DNA from 3 places in the Shewanella goraebulensis genome. Region 1 is predicted to be linked to each of the others. Evidence: predicted binding sites of a transcription regulator. Region 1 holds the regulator's gene; each other region holds the start of a gene.

Region 1 (4,292 bases):
TCAAATATGAACTCGCTACTAGTATTTTGACCCTAAAAGGCAACGCTAAACTTGATCAAGCTGGCAGCCAAGTTACTGGTAACTTGATTAGCTATAATATTGATAAGCAACAATTGATTGCTGAAAGTACTGGTGATGGTAAAGATCGCGTTATTACGATTTTCCAACCAGAAAACTATCCAGATTTAAATGACTCAACAGATAATTCAGAGCAGCCTGAATTAGAATCACCAAAAGCAGAAGAGTCAGAAAAGCTCATTGAGAATCAAGCTACATCTATCAGTGAAGAGAAAACAGAAGCCAATAATGCTGAAATAACTTCTACAGACATAACAACTACTGAAGAAACTGATACTCACAAGAATAGTTCTGAATCGGCAATGCCCGTCATCGAAGTACCTGAAGCAAATATAGAGACTTCAATTGAAGGCCAACAAGTTAAAGATAAGCCAAATACAGATTCATTACCTGAAGCACCAGCGCTAGAGCAAACTCAATAATGACACAAATAACGTTAACAGCTGAAAACTTGGCGAAAAGTTATAAAAGCCGCCAAGTAGTTAAAAATGTCAGCCTGACAGTTAAAACTGGGCAAATTGTGGGGCTATTAGGGCCAAATGGCGCAGGTAAAACCACCACCTTTTATATGGTGGTTGGTTTAGTTAAAAGCGATAAAGGCCGGATATTAATTGATTCTGACGATCTCACTGCAGATCCAATGCATCTCCGCGCTCGCAAAGGCATTGGTTATTTACCACAAGAAGCCAGTATTTTTCGAAAGCTGACCGTACACGATAACATTATGGCTGTGTTACAAACCCGCAAGAGTTTAACCACAGAGCAGCGCATTGAAGAATTAGAACACTTATTAGAAGAGTTCAATATCACTCATATTCGCGATAGCCAAGGCATGGCATTATCGGGTGGTGAACGTCGCCGGGTAGAAATCGCACGCGCATTGGCAGCCAATCCTAAGTTCATTTTATTGGATGAGCCTTTCGCAGGTGTTGATCCTATCTCTGTGATAGATATCAAGAAAATTATTCAACAATTAAAAAGTCGTGGTTTAGGTGTGTTAATTACAGACCATAATGTTCGTGAAACACTTGATGTGTGTGAGCGCGCGTATATTGTCAGCCACGGTGATTTAATTGCAGAAGGCACGCCTGCTGAAATCTTAGACAATCAGCAAGTCAGGTCAGTATACTTAGGTGAGCAATTCAAGCTATAGTTAGCATTCTTTAGTGCACAATATGGCATTTCGCGACCAGTATCAGTCCCACTTTTTAGTGCTATGTTCTAGACTCAACTTATCGTTGAACTAAATGCTAAACCAAAGCATTGTTTAACGTCAGTCTAGAAAACGATAAAAAGGTGCTAGACCCACACAATTGTTAGTCGCGATGATGAAATTCAATTAGGGATAAGCGGTAAATGAAAGCCTCACTCCAACTCAAAATGGGTCAACACCTGACGATGACCCCTCAGTTGCAACAAGCCATACGCTTATTGCAACTTTCCTCATTGGAGCTACAGCAAGAAATTCAACAAGCACTTGACTCAAACCCTCTCCTTGAGCTCGAAGATGAGTTTGCTAAAGCCAAAGAACCCGTAAAAGAAAACGCCCAGCAAACCGACACTGATTTTAGCGATAATAGCCAAGTTACCGTTGAAAAAGACACCTCTACCGTTGATACCACGGAATCATTAACCAAAGAGTCGATGCCAGAAGATCTCCCGATGGATACTACATGGGATGAAGTCTATACCGCATCGCCTAGTTCAGGCTCTGGGGCCGTCGCTCGTGATGACGATATGCCTTTTCAAGGTGAAACCACCGAAGGCTTATATGAACACCTTGAGTGGCAAAAAAACCTGACTCCTTTTTCTGAAAACGATCTTGTTATTGCCACAGCTATTATCGACGCCGTTGATGAACGCGGTTACTTAACCCAATCAACTGAGGACATATTGCAGGCCTTAGGTCTTGAAGATATAGAACTCGACGAAGTTGAAGCTGTACTTAAACGCGTGCAACATTTTGACCCTGTAGGAGTGGCAGCGAGAGACTTAAGTGAATGTCTCATGATTCAACTTGGTCAATATCCAGATGAAATCCCCTGCATCGACAATGTAAAATTGCTCATTAGTGAACACCTTGATTTAATTGCTGGCCGCGACTTTCGCTTATTAATGCGTAAAACCAAGCTTAAAGAAGATGATTTACGCGAAGCGATTCAATTTATTCAAACCTTGAATCCGCGTCCAGGTTTACAAATAACGCCGATTAAAGACGAATATGTCATACCTGATGTGACTGTATTTAAGAAAAGTGGCCGCTGGGTCGTAGAGCTCAATCCAGATAACATGCCCAAAATTGGTGTGAATCAGCAATACGCAGCCATGGCAAAAGGGTCTGCAAGTCAGTCTGATAGCCAATTTATTCGTGGTCACTTACAAGAAGCAAAATGGTTTATCAAGAGTATTGAGAGTCGCAATGAAACCCTGTTAAAAGTGGCCAATTGTATTGTGCAATTTCAGCAAGGATTTTTTGAGTTTGGTGAAGAAGCCATGAAACCGATGGTGCTTAATGATATTGCTGAAGCAGTTGAAATGCATGAGTCGACGATTTCTCGTGTGACGACTCAAAAATATATGCACACCCCTCGCGGACTTTTTGAACTAAAATATTTCTTCTCTAGCCACGTTAGTACTGATGATGGCGGAGAATGTTCTTCTACTGCAATTCGTGCCTTTATTAAGAAGCTTGTTGCAGCGGAAAACCAGAAAAAGCCACTTAGCGATAGTAAAATGGCGACGCTATTGGCTGAACAAGGGATTAATGTTGCTCGGCGTACGATCGCCAAATATCGTGAAGCAATGCTCATCCCTCCCTCAAACCAACGCAAAAGCTTATAAGCCTTTGTAATGGAGGATGATCTATGCAAATTAATCTGACTGGGCACCATGTAGAAATCACGCAATCTTTACGTGAGTATGTACAAACTAAGTTTTCAAAGCTTGAACGACACTTCGAACAGATCAATAATGTTCACGTTGTGCTCAATGTTCAGAAGCTGCAACAAATTGCTGAAGCAAAATTACACCTCAAAGGAGGTGAAGTTTTTGCCGTATCTCAAAACGCAGATATGTATGTCGCAATTGACGCCCTGATAGACAAATTAGACCGTCAGGTAATTAAACATAAAGAGAAGTTAATTAAACACTAACAATGGAACTTCGCACCATTCTGCAACCGGCGTGCACCACCTGCGCCACGCCGGGCAGTAAGAAAAAAGTACTGGAACTCATCAGCGATTTAATGGCTGCCCAGTACCCAACCCTATCATCACAGGCTATTTTTGAAAGTTTAATAGCACGTGAAAAAATGGGTAGTACAGGTATTGGAAATGGCATAGCTATTCCCCATGGTCGATTAAATGATATCGAACACCCGATAGCCATTTTGATCAAGTGTGAAGAAGGCATTGAGTTTGATGCTATCGACAAGAAACCCGTGGATATATTATTTGCACTGCTAGTTCCTTCAGATCAATGCCAACAGCATTTAAGTACGCTGTCTACCATGGCTGAAAAACTGAGTGATAAATTAATCCTTAAGCGACTTCGAAAGAGTCATGACGCTACAGAACTATATCAGGTTATAACTGCATGAAACTTGTCATCGTATCAGGACGATCAGGCTCAGGTAAATCAGTTGCACTTAGGGTATTAGAAGATTTAGGTTATTACTGTGTTGATAACCTGCCTCTACCACTTATTGGCAGTTTGCTTGAGCAGCTCAAGGGAAATAACGAACTTGTCGCCATCAGTGTCGATGTTCGAAATATTGAAGAGCAAGGCAAGGTTCTAGAAGAGCAAATAGCCTTATTATCTGATGATACGACTATCATTAGTTTATTTCTAAACTCAAATGATCAGGTTCTACTTAAACGCTACAGTGAAACCCGTCGATTACATCCTCTATCTAAAAACCAAATTTCGCTACAAGAAGCTATTCAGCTAGAAGGTCGTTTACTCGAACCGATTGCTAAAATGGTCGATCACTACATTGATACCTCTCAATTGACCATTTATGATCTCAGCGATCAAGTCAGACAAATATTAATGGGCAGTATCGATAAAGAGTTAGTGATTCATTTTGAGTCATTTGGCTTCAAGCATGGTATGCCAGCTGAAGCAGACTTTATGTTTGATGTGCGCTTCTTACCCAATCCGCATTGGGAAACAGAGCTAAGACCGCTAACTGGCTTAGACCAGCCAGTACAAGA
Region 2 (4,292 bases), 2.1 Mb from region 1:
ACTGTAATCAGCTTGATTAGTATTAAGCATCCCTAAAGTGTCTGCTGCATATTGATCTTCAATCTCAGCAAGCTCATGACCCAAACGTGCTTCTTCAGGCATTTCAACATCATTTGTTTTCAGCAATTTATTCAGCATAGGGCGAATAACAAACAATATGAGCACTAAAACTAAAAACGCACCGAGTACCAGTCTGACAGCGCGCCAGAACCAAGGCTGCTCCCAGAGTTCAGGCTCAGGTAAAGCTTCAATAAGCTGATCCATAAATGGTACTGTCACTACTTCTAAGGTATCCCCGCGCTGACTTGTAAAGCCCATTGCACCTTCTAGCAAGCGTCGAATATTTGTCAATTCTTGTTCGGTTCTCGGTATTCTTGTTACCACACCATTTTCATCAACAGGCCCTGGTTTATAATCAACTGCGACTGACACACTCACTCGTCTAACCTGCCCAACTTGCTGACGTGTATGACTAATAGTGGTATCCAATTCAAAATTTCTTGTGGCTTCGCGGTGACTATCTCCGGTTGTTGAAGTTGTTTCTGCTGCTCCGGCTTCTTGAGGAATATCAGATTCCATTGGCGGCTGGTTTGATAATGCCCCAGGTATACCGCCCATCGATTGACCAGATGAATTACGCTCAACTGTCATTTCACTACGAATCGCAGGTAAATCTGGCGAGAAACGCTTAGCGGTTTGCTCTACCGCGGTAAAGTCCATGTTGACGTCAACTTGAGAAGTGAAATTCTCAGGGCCTAAAATCGGCATTAAAATTGAGTCAACTTTATTGCGATACTCTGATTCTTTCTGTTGAACCAGCTCTTGTTCACGACGGGCTCTAGAAGAAGCCGCATCTTGGCTACCTGAATTGAGTAAACGCCCATTTGAGTCAGTAACGGTAACTCTCGTAGGATCTAAACCTTGTACAGCAGAAGCAACAATATCAACTATCGAATCGATTTCTTCTTGCCCTAGACTACCGCGACGAACACTGACAACCACTGTCGCACTTGGCTTTGACTTGTTGCGCGCAAATACATTCTCTTTTGGTAAGGCTAGAATCACTTTGGCGCGGGTAACACTTTTTAGCTCTTCAATCACTCTCGCTAAATTAACTTCTTGGCTTTGCTTTAAACGGGCTTGTTCCATTCGTTGGCTCACACCAAAACCGCTATCTTTGCTTAAATAATCTGTTGGTTGGCTTGACGCTTCTACACCCGCACGACCTAATAATAATTTCACATTTTGGTATTTGTCTTCAGGAATACTAACCACATCACCAGAAATTTTATAAGCAATTTTATTTTTATCCAAAACGTCCAGTACTTGGATCATTTCGTTAGTTTCCATTTGCCCTAAAGGTCTAAACTCTGGTTCTTGCGCCCATATCATCATAAATACAGCCAATACTAAACACACGGCTAATGCCAAGATCATAGTAATTTGACGCATAAAATCAGCACTACCAAAAGAACTCATCAAACCAGGTTTATTCTCCTGCTGAATCCCTGTGCCACTCACGGTATCTGAATCTAATACGAGGTCTGTACTCACAATAATTACCTACTTTCTAATCTAATAAAGAGGCCTAAACAGGCATGCTCATAATTTCTTTATAAGCTTCTACAAGCTTATTTCTTACCTGTACTGTCGCTTCAAAAGCCACACCAGATTTTTCTCGAGCAATTACGGTATCTGATAAGGTCACAGTCGAGTCCCCCATTTCTAAACGGGTGGCTAAGTTGGCAGAGTTTTTTTGCAACTCTGTCACACCACCAACCGCCTGAGAAAGCAATTCTCCAAAGTCAGCACCTGAAGTATTGCCAACTTTTTGGATCATTTCCGGTTGCATTGGAGAACGAAGATTAGGTGAAATTTCACCGCGAAGAGATTGCATCTCTTGTAAGAAAGGGTTCGAGCTAATCTGCATTGTAATCTCCTATTCGTCGGATAATTGACGACTAAAAACCAGTTACAATAGATTTAGCAAGTAAGATGCCAACAATCGAGTTAAGCCTACAGATGATGTTGATTTGTCATTTAGATGGGACAGTTTGGCTAGCAAATAACCAACAAACCTAATCAGCACATGATTAGGTTCGTTAAATTAAACTTAAAAGAATTTATACAAGCACTTTCTATGCGGGCACCTGAATGCCCATATCGCGCATTTTTGCCATTTTATAACGTAAGGTTCTTGCGCTAATACCTAGTTTTTCAGCCACGTCTTTACGGCTACCATTACATTGGTTTAACGTCTCTAAAATAATGACATGCTCTTGCGCTTTTAACTCTCCACCTAAACCGTCATTTTCAGCAGCAGTTTTCGACTGCTTCGGTTCAGGTTGTTGTAAATCAACTTCACTGGAATCTAGGATAATATCATTGGTTGAAATGCCATCCCCTGAGTGAAGGATAAGCGCTCGTTGAATAACATTATCAAGCTCACGCACATTACCCGGCCAGCGATAAGTCAATAAACGCCTGCATGCGACTTCATCTAAAGCTGGAGTTGGAGAGATATTGGCGTTTTTAGCATGTTTAACCAACAAGTGACGCGCCAAGGGTAAAATATCAGCAGGACGTTGATTTAATGCTGGCCAAGTTAGTGGAAAAACATTAATTCGATAATATAAATCTTCCCTAAAACCTCCAGCAGCGACCATTTCTTTTAAATCACGATTTGATGTTGCCAAGACTCGCACATCTAATGAGATGGTTTTGCGACCACCTAAACGTTCAACTTCGCGCTCTTGCAGCACCCTTAACAATTTAGCTTGTAAGCCTAATTCCATCTCTGAAATTTCATCTAATAAAATGGTGCCGCCTTGGGCTTGCTCAAACTTACCTGGACAAGCTTGATATGCGCCAGTAAACGCGCCTTTTTCATAACCGAATAACGTGGCTTCAAGCATATTTTCAGGAATTGCAGCACAATTAATAGCTATAAAAGGTTGTTCTGAACGGGTACTATTTTGATGTACATAACGTGCGAGTACTTCTTTACCTGAACCACTTGGCCCCATAATCATAACTGATGCATCAGAACTTGCCACTCGTTGTGCTATAGACAGTAATGCCAAACTTTTATCGTCAGCAACCACTGGTTGATCTAGATTTTGTTTCAATGGTAGATAGCGTGACACTTGATTTAGTAGGACTTCTGGCGCAAAAGGTTTTGCTAGATAATCTACAGCACCTAATTTTATCGCACTGACAGCACTGTCAATTGTGGCGTAGGCTGTCATTAGCAATACGGGAACTTTATTATTTTGTTGCTGTAAGTAATTAAGCAATCCGATCCCACCAATGCCTTCCATTTGCACGTCACTGATCACCATATCAAATTCAGCTGATTTTAACGCAATAATGGCATCTTCAGCAGAAGCAACATCGACACATTCATAGCTTGCTAAAAGCAGTGTATCAAGCAAGGCCTCACGTAAAGATTCATCGTCTTCAACGAGTAAGAGTTTTGCTTCAACCATGTGATGTCTCCACACCTGTCAACTTTGCAGTTAAAGGTTCACTATTAATAGATTCTTTCGCGGCAAGTTCGGCCGCTTGTGGTTTTATTGCTTGATAAATCGGAAATGAAAGTCTTATCAAACACCCTTTATTAGGTTGTGATGAAACTTGTACTGTCCCATTATGGTTTCTAACCACGGTTTGCACCACAGCAAGTCCTAAGCCGGTTCCTTGACTTTTAGTGGTAAAAAATGGCTCCAAAATTTGTTGCTGCATTTCCGCAGCTAACCCTTTGCCATTATCAATCACATCGATATGAATATGAGTACCTGATGAAGCCGTGATAATCCTAATTTCAGTTGCATTAGCTTCCAAGCTATTCATCACTAAATTATTAATTGCAGAACTTAACGCATTTCCATTCGCTAGTATTTGCTCGTTGCTATTGTTGAAGTAATTTAGCTTACATTGTTTATTCTCTGCAATGGGTTCACAACTTGCTAAAACAGGTTCAATAATATCCTCTGCTATCATAGGTTCAGAAGCATCATCTTGTTTATTTTTTGCCATTAACAACATGTCATTCACTTGACGCTCAAGCTCATTTAATCTGTCAACTAGCTTAGTTTGAAAGCGTTTTCTAGCAGTATCGTTTAGTTTGGGACTCGCAAGGTTTGATGCGTACAACATCGCAGCGGACAATGGCGTTCTCACCTGATGTGCCAACGTCGCTACCATCTTACCTAGCGCTGACAAACGTTGCAGATGAGACAAGTTCTTTTGCAATAGACGAGTCTCGGTTAAATCGGTTAAGACTATTAATT
Region 3 (4,292 bases), 1.5 Mb from region 1:
AACATTTTCGTAGTCGTTAAATTTAAGCTGATAAGTCGTACCACGAGGGATCACTAAATAATCCCATTGTTTAACGTCTAGTTCGCCATACTCACTGAGTAATTTACCTTCACCTTGATGCACAAATACGATTTCATCAGCGTATGCATTACGATAGAACTTAGCAGTATCTGTAGTGACTTTGGCGGTGTACATCGCCACATCACTGTTAAAAAAAATCTTATTCCGTGCACTGAAAAAGTTACCTTCACAGTCAGCTTGGCGAGAGTCGAGTTTATAGTTTTGAATTAATGAATCTTGCCAAGCCTTACCGTGCTCTAGTGAGTATGGAGCGACTTCTAACGCCTTCGTTGGCATATTATGGTGATATTTATTGGAGTAAATATTTGAAAAACCGTGGGTCGAAAATAACTCTTCACGGTACAACTCGCCTGACTCTTTCTTAAAAGCGATATGACGTTTAGCAGGTATCTGACCTTGCTGAACATAAAAAGGCATACTGACTCCTTAACCCTATTTACTCATTTTATAAGCCTTGATTAGCTTGTTGCACGATTATTGTTAGTGTTTCTAGCGCAAAAGAATCAAATACTTTGTGATCTAGTTATCAATTTAGTTGCTAGAATGAACAAAAAAAAGAATAATAAACCACTTAACTCAATTAGATTTTTTGATGGTATCGATTTGTTTACAATAGTGTCACGGCAATTGGACAGAGCCTAAGCGTGAGGGATATATGAAAATTGATGTAGAAGCCTTTAATGTTCTGCAAGTACTTGTAGAAGAAGGTAGTTTTGCTAAAGCATCTGAGCGTTTGCATAAGGCTCAATCAGCCGTAAGTTACCAAGTGAAAAAGCTTGAGCAGCACTTAGGGGTACAATTATTTAACCGCGAGCAATATCGAGCCGAATTAACTCCAGAAGGAAAGGTTATCTTAGCTGAAGGCCAACGGTTACTGCAGCATTTATCCAATATTGAACACTTAGCGAGTCGCTTTAGTGAAGGGTGGGAGCCAAAGCTTGAATTAGTCATAGATGGTGCACTCCCAATGGAGCCTATTATGACTGCGCTGCAACGAATGTCTGAACATAATGTGCCGACTAAAGTACAGTTGAATATGGAGTTTTTAGGCGGAGTTCAACATCGATTTGAACGAGATAAAGCGGATTTGATGTTAGTTAAAGATTATACCGCCGCACCATATTTCTCTGCTAAACAGTTGCCCACCGTTACAAGCCTATTAGTGTGTGCAGCACAGCATCCGTTAGCCACTAAGCAATCAATCAGTTTAACTGAATTACAACAGCATGTTGAACTCACCATTGAAGACTCAGCACCGACTCAGCAGCGAGATGAGCTACAATTTGGCGGTGATAAAGTGTTTTACTTGTCAGGTTTTATCATGAAAAAAAATGCGTTATTAAAAGGGTTAGGCTTTGGCTGGATGCCGGAGTTTCTAATTAATGAAGAACTTGCTGCAAATCAGTTAGCGCTTGTAGATTTTGTTGGTGGTCATCGGTTTCGTTTTACGCCGCAACTTGTTTCAACACTAGAGCGACCTCTTGGTAGAGCAGGGCAGTTATTTACTGATTTAATTTTAGAAGAATTCGCATTATTTGATAAACAGCGCCAAATAGAGGGAGCATGATATGGCTTTTTGGTTAATGAAGTCTGAGCCAGATGAGTTCAGTATTGATGATTTAGCACATTGCGAAAATCAAACAGAAACTTGGGATGGGATCAGAAATTATCAGGCTCGTAATTTTTTACGGGATAAAGTAGATCTTGGCGATATTGTGTTTTTTTATCACTCTAGCTGTAAAGTGCCAGGCATTGTGGGTTTAGCCACTGTGTCGTCAGCGCCATTTATTGATCAAAGTGCTTTTGATCAAGCTTCAACTTACTTTGATGCGAATTCCTCTATTGATAACCCACGCTGGGTGGCTGTAGATTTGACTTTTAAAGCTAAATTTAGCCGTATTATAACGCTGACAGAGTTAAAAGCAGATCCTAATCTAGCTGAAATGGTGCTCGTCAGTAAAGGAGCAAGACTTAGTGTACAACCGGTTACTCAGCAAGAGTTTGATTACATATTGTCCCTTGAGTAAATGCATTAATATTGTCATTGATATTTAAAACTAAGTGATTAAAAGTGTATAAAAAAGGAACTCAATTGAGTTCCTTTTTCGTTATTATCTAGCTATCAGCTTAATACTAACCACTTTATGTTATATCGGTTAATAGCTTTCTTTAGCTACAATGGTTTGACCAATAGGCGTAAGACTTAATAGTGCTAGTTTTACATGCTGTATCGCAAATGGGATACCTATAATGGTAACAAAACAGGCTAATGCATGGGTCAGATGGCCAATGGCTAACCATATTCCGCAGAATAGAAACCAAATCACATTACCCACCATACCTAATGGGCCTGTACCAAAGTCTTCAATTCCTGAAAGGTGTTTACGGTTTACATTTTCTTGACCAAATGGCCAAAATGCCATTTCACCAATAACGAAACATGCGCGACCAAAAGGAATACCAATAATACTGATAAAACATAAGATGCCCGCAAGCCACCAAGCAAGCCCCATCACAAAACCACCCATGATGAACCATGCAATATTAAATATTAATCTCAACACTGACATTGATAATCCCTTAATTTCGATTGAATTGATTATTAACCTAATCGTTAACTTATATACTGATAAGCGAGAAATATGCCAACTATAGAGAAGGAGTGTTTGAAATTACCAGTTTTTAATCGTAAGCTTCTGATTGTAAGACGTAAAATGTGTGTTTGGTGTTGGGGTTTTAAAGGCGGGTTAAGTTTTTAACACTATGTAAGTTCTGAGTGTAAAAGTTAGATATAGCGGTTTTCACTAAATATTAGGTAAAATACTCCTTTAAAGTTTTTAAATAAATTAACAAGTGAAAAGTTATGTTTGCTGCAACTCCTGTCGAGTCGATGATGTTTGCCGGTCGAGAAATATTTGTTAAAAGAGATGACCTTATTCACCCTGATTTTAGTGGTAATAAAGCGCGGAAGTTTCAATATTTTTTAGCTAATGATTTCCCTCACATCAGTAAAGTAGTGGGTTATGGCTCAGCCCAAGCCAATTCGCTCCATTCACTCGCTGTGCTGGCTAAAATGCGTGGTTGGCAACTCGATTATTATGTTGATCATATTGCTGATTACTTAAAGAAAAATCCTCAAGGCAATTACCTTGCTGCATTAAATAATGGCGCCAATATCATAGAGAAATCTGCGATAGACAAGCTGCAGGCTAAAGACTTTGAAAGTGCGACTGACTTTAAAAATGTTAGCATCTCTGATTATATTAATGTAGATCAAAACTTATCACTGGAAGAATATGTGGTGAGTTTATCTAAAAACGCATTGGCAAATGAGTTGTACATTCCTGAAGGCGGCCGCTGTGAGTATGCCTCTGTTGGACTTGAGCAACTTGGTAAGCAAATTTTAGATTGGGCGCAGCTGCACAATTGTATTGAATTAAATCTATTTCTGCCCTCAGGTACTGGTACTACCGCTTTATTCCTCCAGCGTTTCTTTATCAAGCAGGCAAGTAATAACAAGCCTAAAGTGAATGTACTGACATGTAGCTGTGTGGGCGGTGACGAATATTTAAAGCTGCAATTTAATCAGTTGACTGATAATAGTGCCTATCACCCAACAATAATTTCAAATGGCACTAAATATCATTTCGGTAAATTGAATCGGCAATGCTACGAAATGTGGCAACGAGCGTGTGAAACCGGAATTGAATTTGAACTGCTATACGACCCTGTGGGTTTTATTATGCTAGAACATTTTCTGACAAGCCCAGCAAGAGTGCCTCAAATTGACAGTTCATTGCCATTGATGTATTTGCACCAAGGTGGACAGCTGGGTAACCCAAGTATGTTGGCTAGATATAAACGAAAGTATGGCTGATTGAGCGTCCTTTGAAACTAGATTAAAGGGTATTTGAGAAGAATAAAAGTGAAGTATTAATATAAACGGGTTGAAAGAGGGAGGTTCTTTTCATATTGCTCAGTTCTAATAAACGTCCGGTATAGTGTGAGATGAAATACCGAGAAGCGATGTTTATTGAGTAACTGAGCAAATGAATAACGCAAGCGTTATAGAAAGTGTTACTTGTTAGCCGTAATCAACCATTTCATAAATTTTAACGCTTCTGTGCGCTTTGAAAAAGTTGTTTTAGTTTTACCTTGGCTGTCAGTAAAAGCTATTGAGTTTTTGTTTGATGATATTGAATTTACAGGGA

Evidence for each region. The regulator sigma-54, encoded in region 1, starts transcription at its own class of promoters, with help from an activator protein. The targets are predictions, from matches to a motif close to GTTGGCACGNNNNTNGNNT.
Region 2: fliE (flagellar hook-basal body complex protein FliE) is a predicted target of sigma-54. The motif match lies at 1,985-2,003, and genes of this name have one in related genera.
Region 3: QPX86_RS09060 (YccF domain-containing protein) is a predicted target of sigma-54. The motif match lies at 2,713-2,731, and genes of this name have one in related genera.

The regions. Positions count from the first base shown of each region.
Region 1 covers NZ_CP126972.1:626,158-630,449, reverse strand. Annotated here, with positions in the region: partial or broken gene lptA (lipopolysaccharide transport periplasmic protein LptA) at 1-185, shown strand, start outside; gene lptB (LPS export ABC transporter ATP-binding protein) at 500-1,231, shown strand; gene QPX86_RS02630 (RNA polymerase factor sigma-54) at 1,435-2,919, shown strand; gene hpf (ribosome hibernation promoting factor) at 2,943-3,230, shown strand; gene ptsN (PTS IIA-like nitrogen regulatory protein PtsN) at 3,233-3,676, shown strand; gene rapZ (RNase adapter RapZ) at 3,673-4,292, shown strand, end outside.
Region 2 covers NZ_CP126972.1:3,441,835-3,446,126, forward strand. Annotated here, with positions in the region: gene fliF (flagellar basal-body MS-ring/collar protein FliF) at 1-1,479, opposite strand, end outside; gene fliE (flagellar hook-basal body complex protein FliE) at 1,589-1,930, opposite strand; gene QPX86_RS14600 (sigma-54-dependent transcriptional regulator) at 2,139-3,488, opposite strand; gene QPX86_RS14605 (sensor histidine kinase) at 3,481-4,292, opposite strand, start outside.
Region 3 covers NZ_CP126972.1:2,172,397-2,176,688, forward strand. Annotated here, with positions in the region: gene QPX86_RS09045 (homogentisate 1,2-dioxygenase) at 1-498, opposite strand, end outside; gene QPX86_RS09050 (LysR family transcriptional regulator) at 737-1,648, shown strand; gene QPX86_RS09055 (EVE domain-containing protein) at 1,650-2,108, shown strand; gene QPX86_RS09060 (YccF domain-containing protein) at 2,238-2,651, opposite strand; gene QPX86_RS09065 (1-aminocyclopropane-1-carboxylate deaminase/D-cysteine desulfhydrase) at 2,945-3,958, shown strand; gene QPX86_RS09070 (hypothetical protein) at 4,159-4,292, opposite strand, start outside.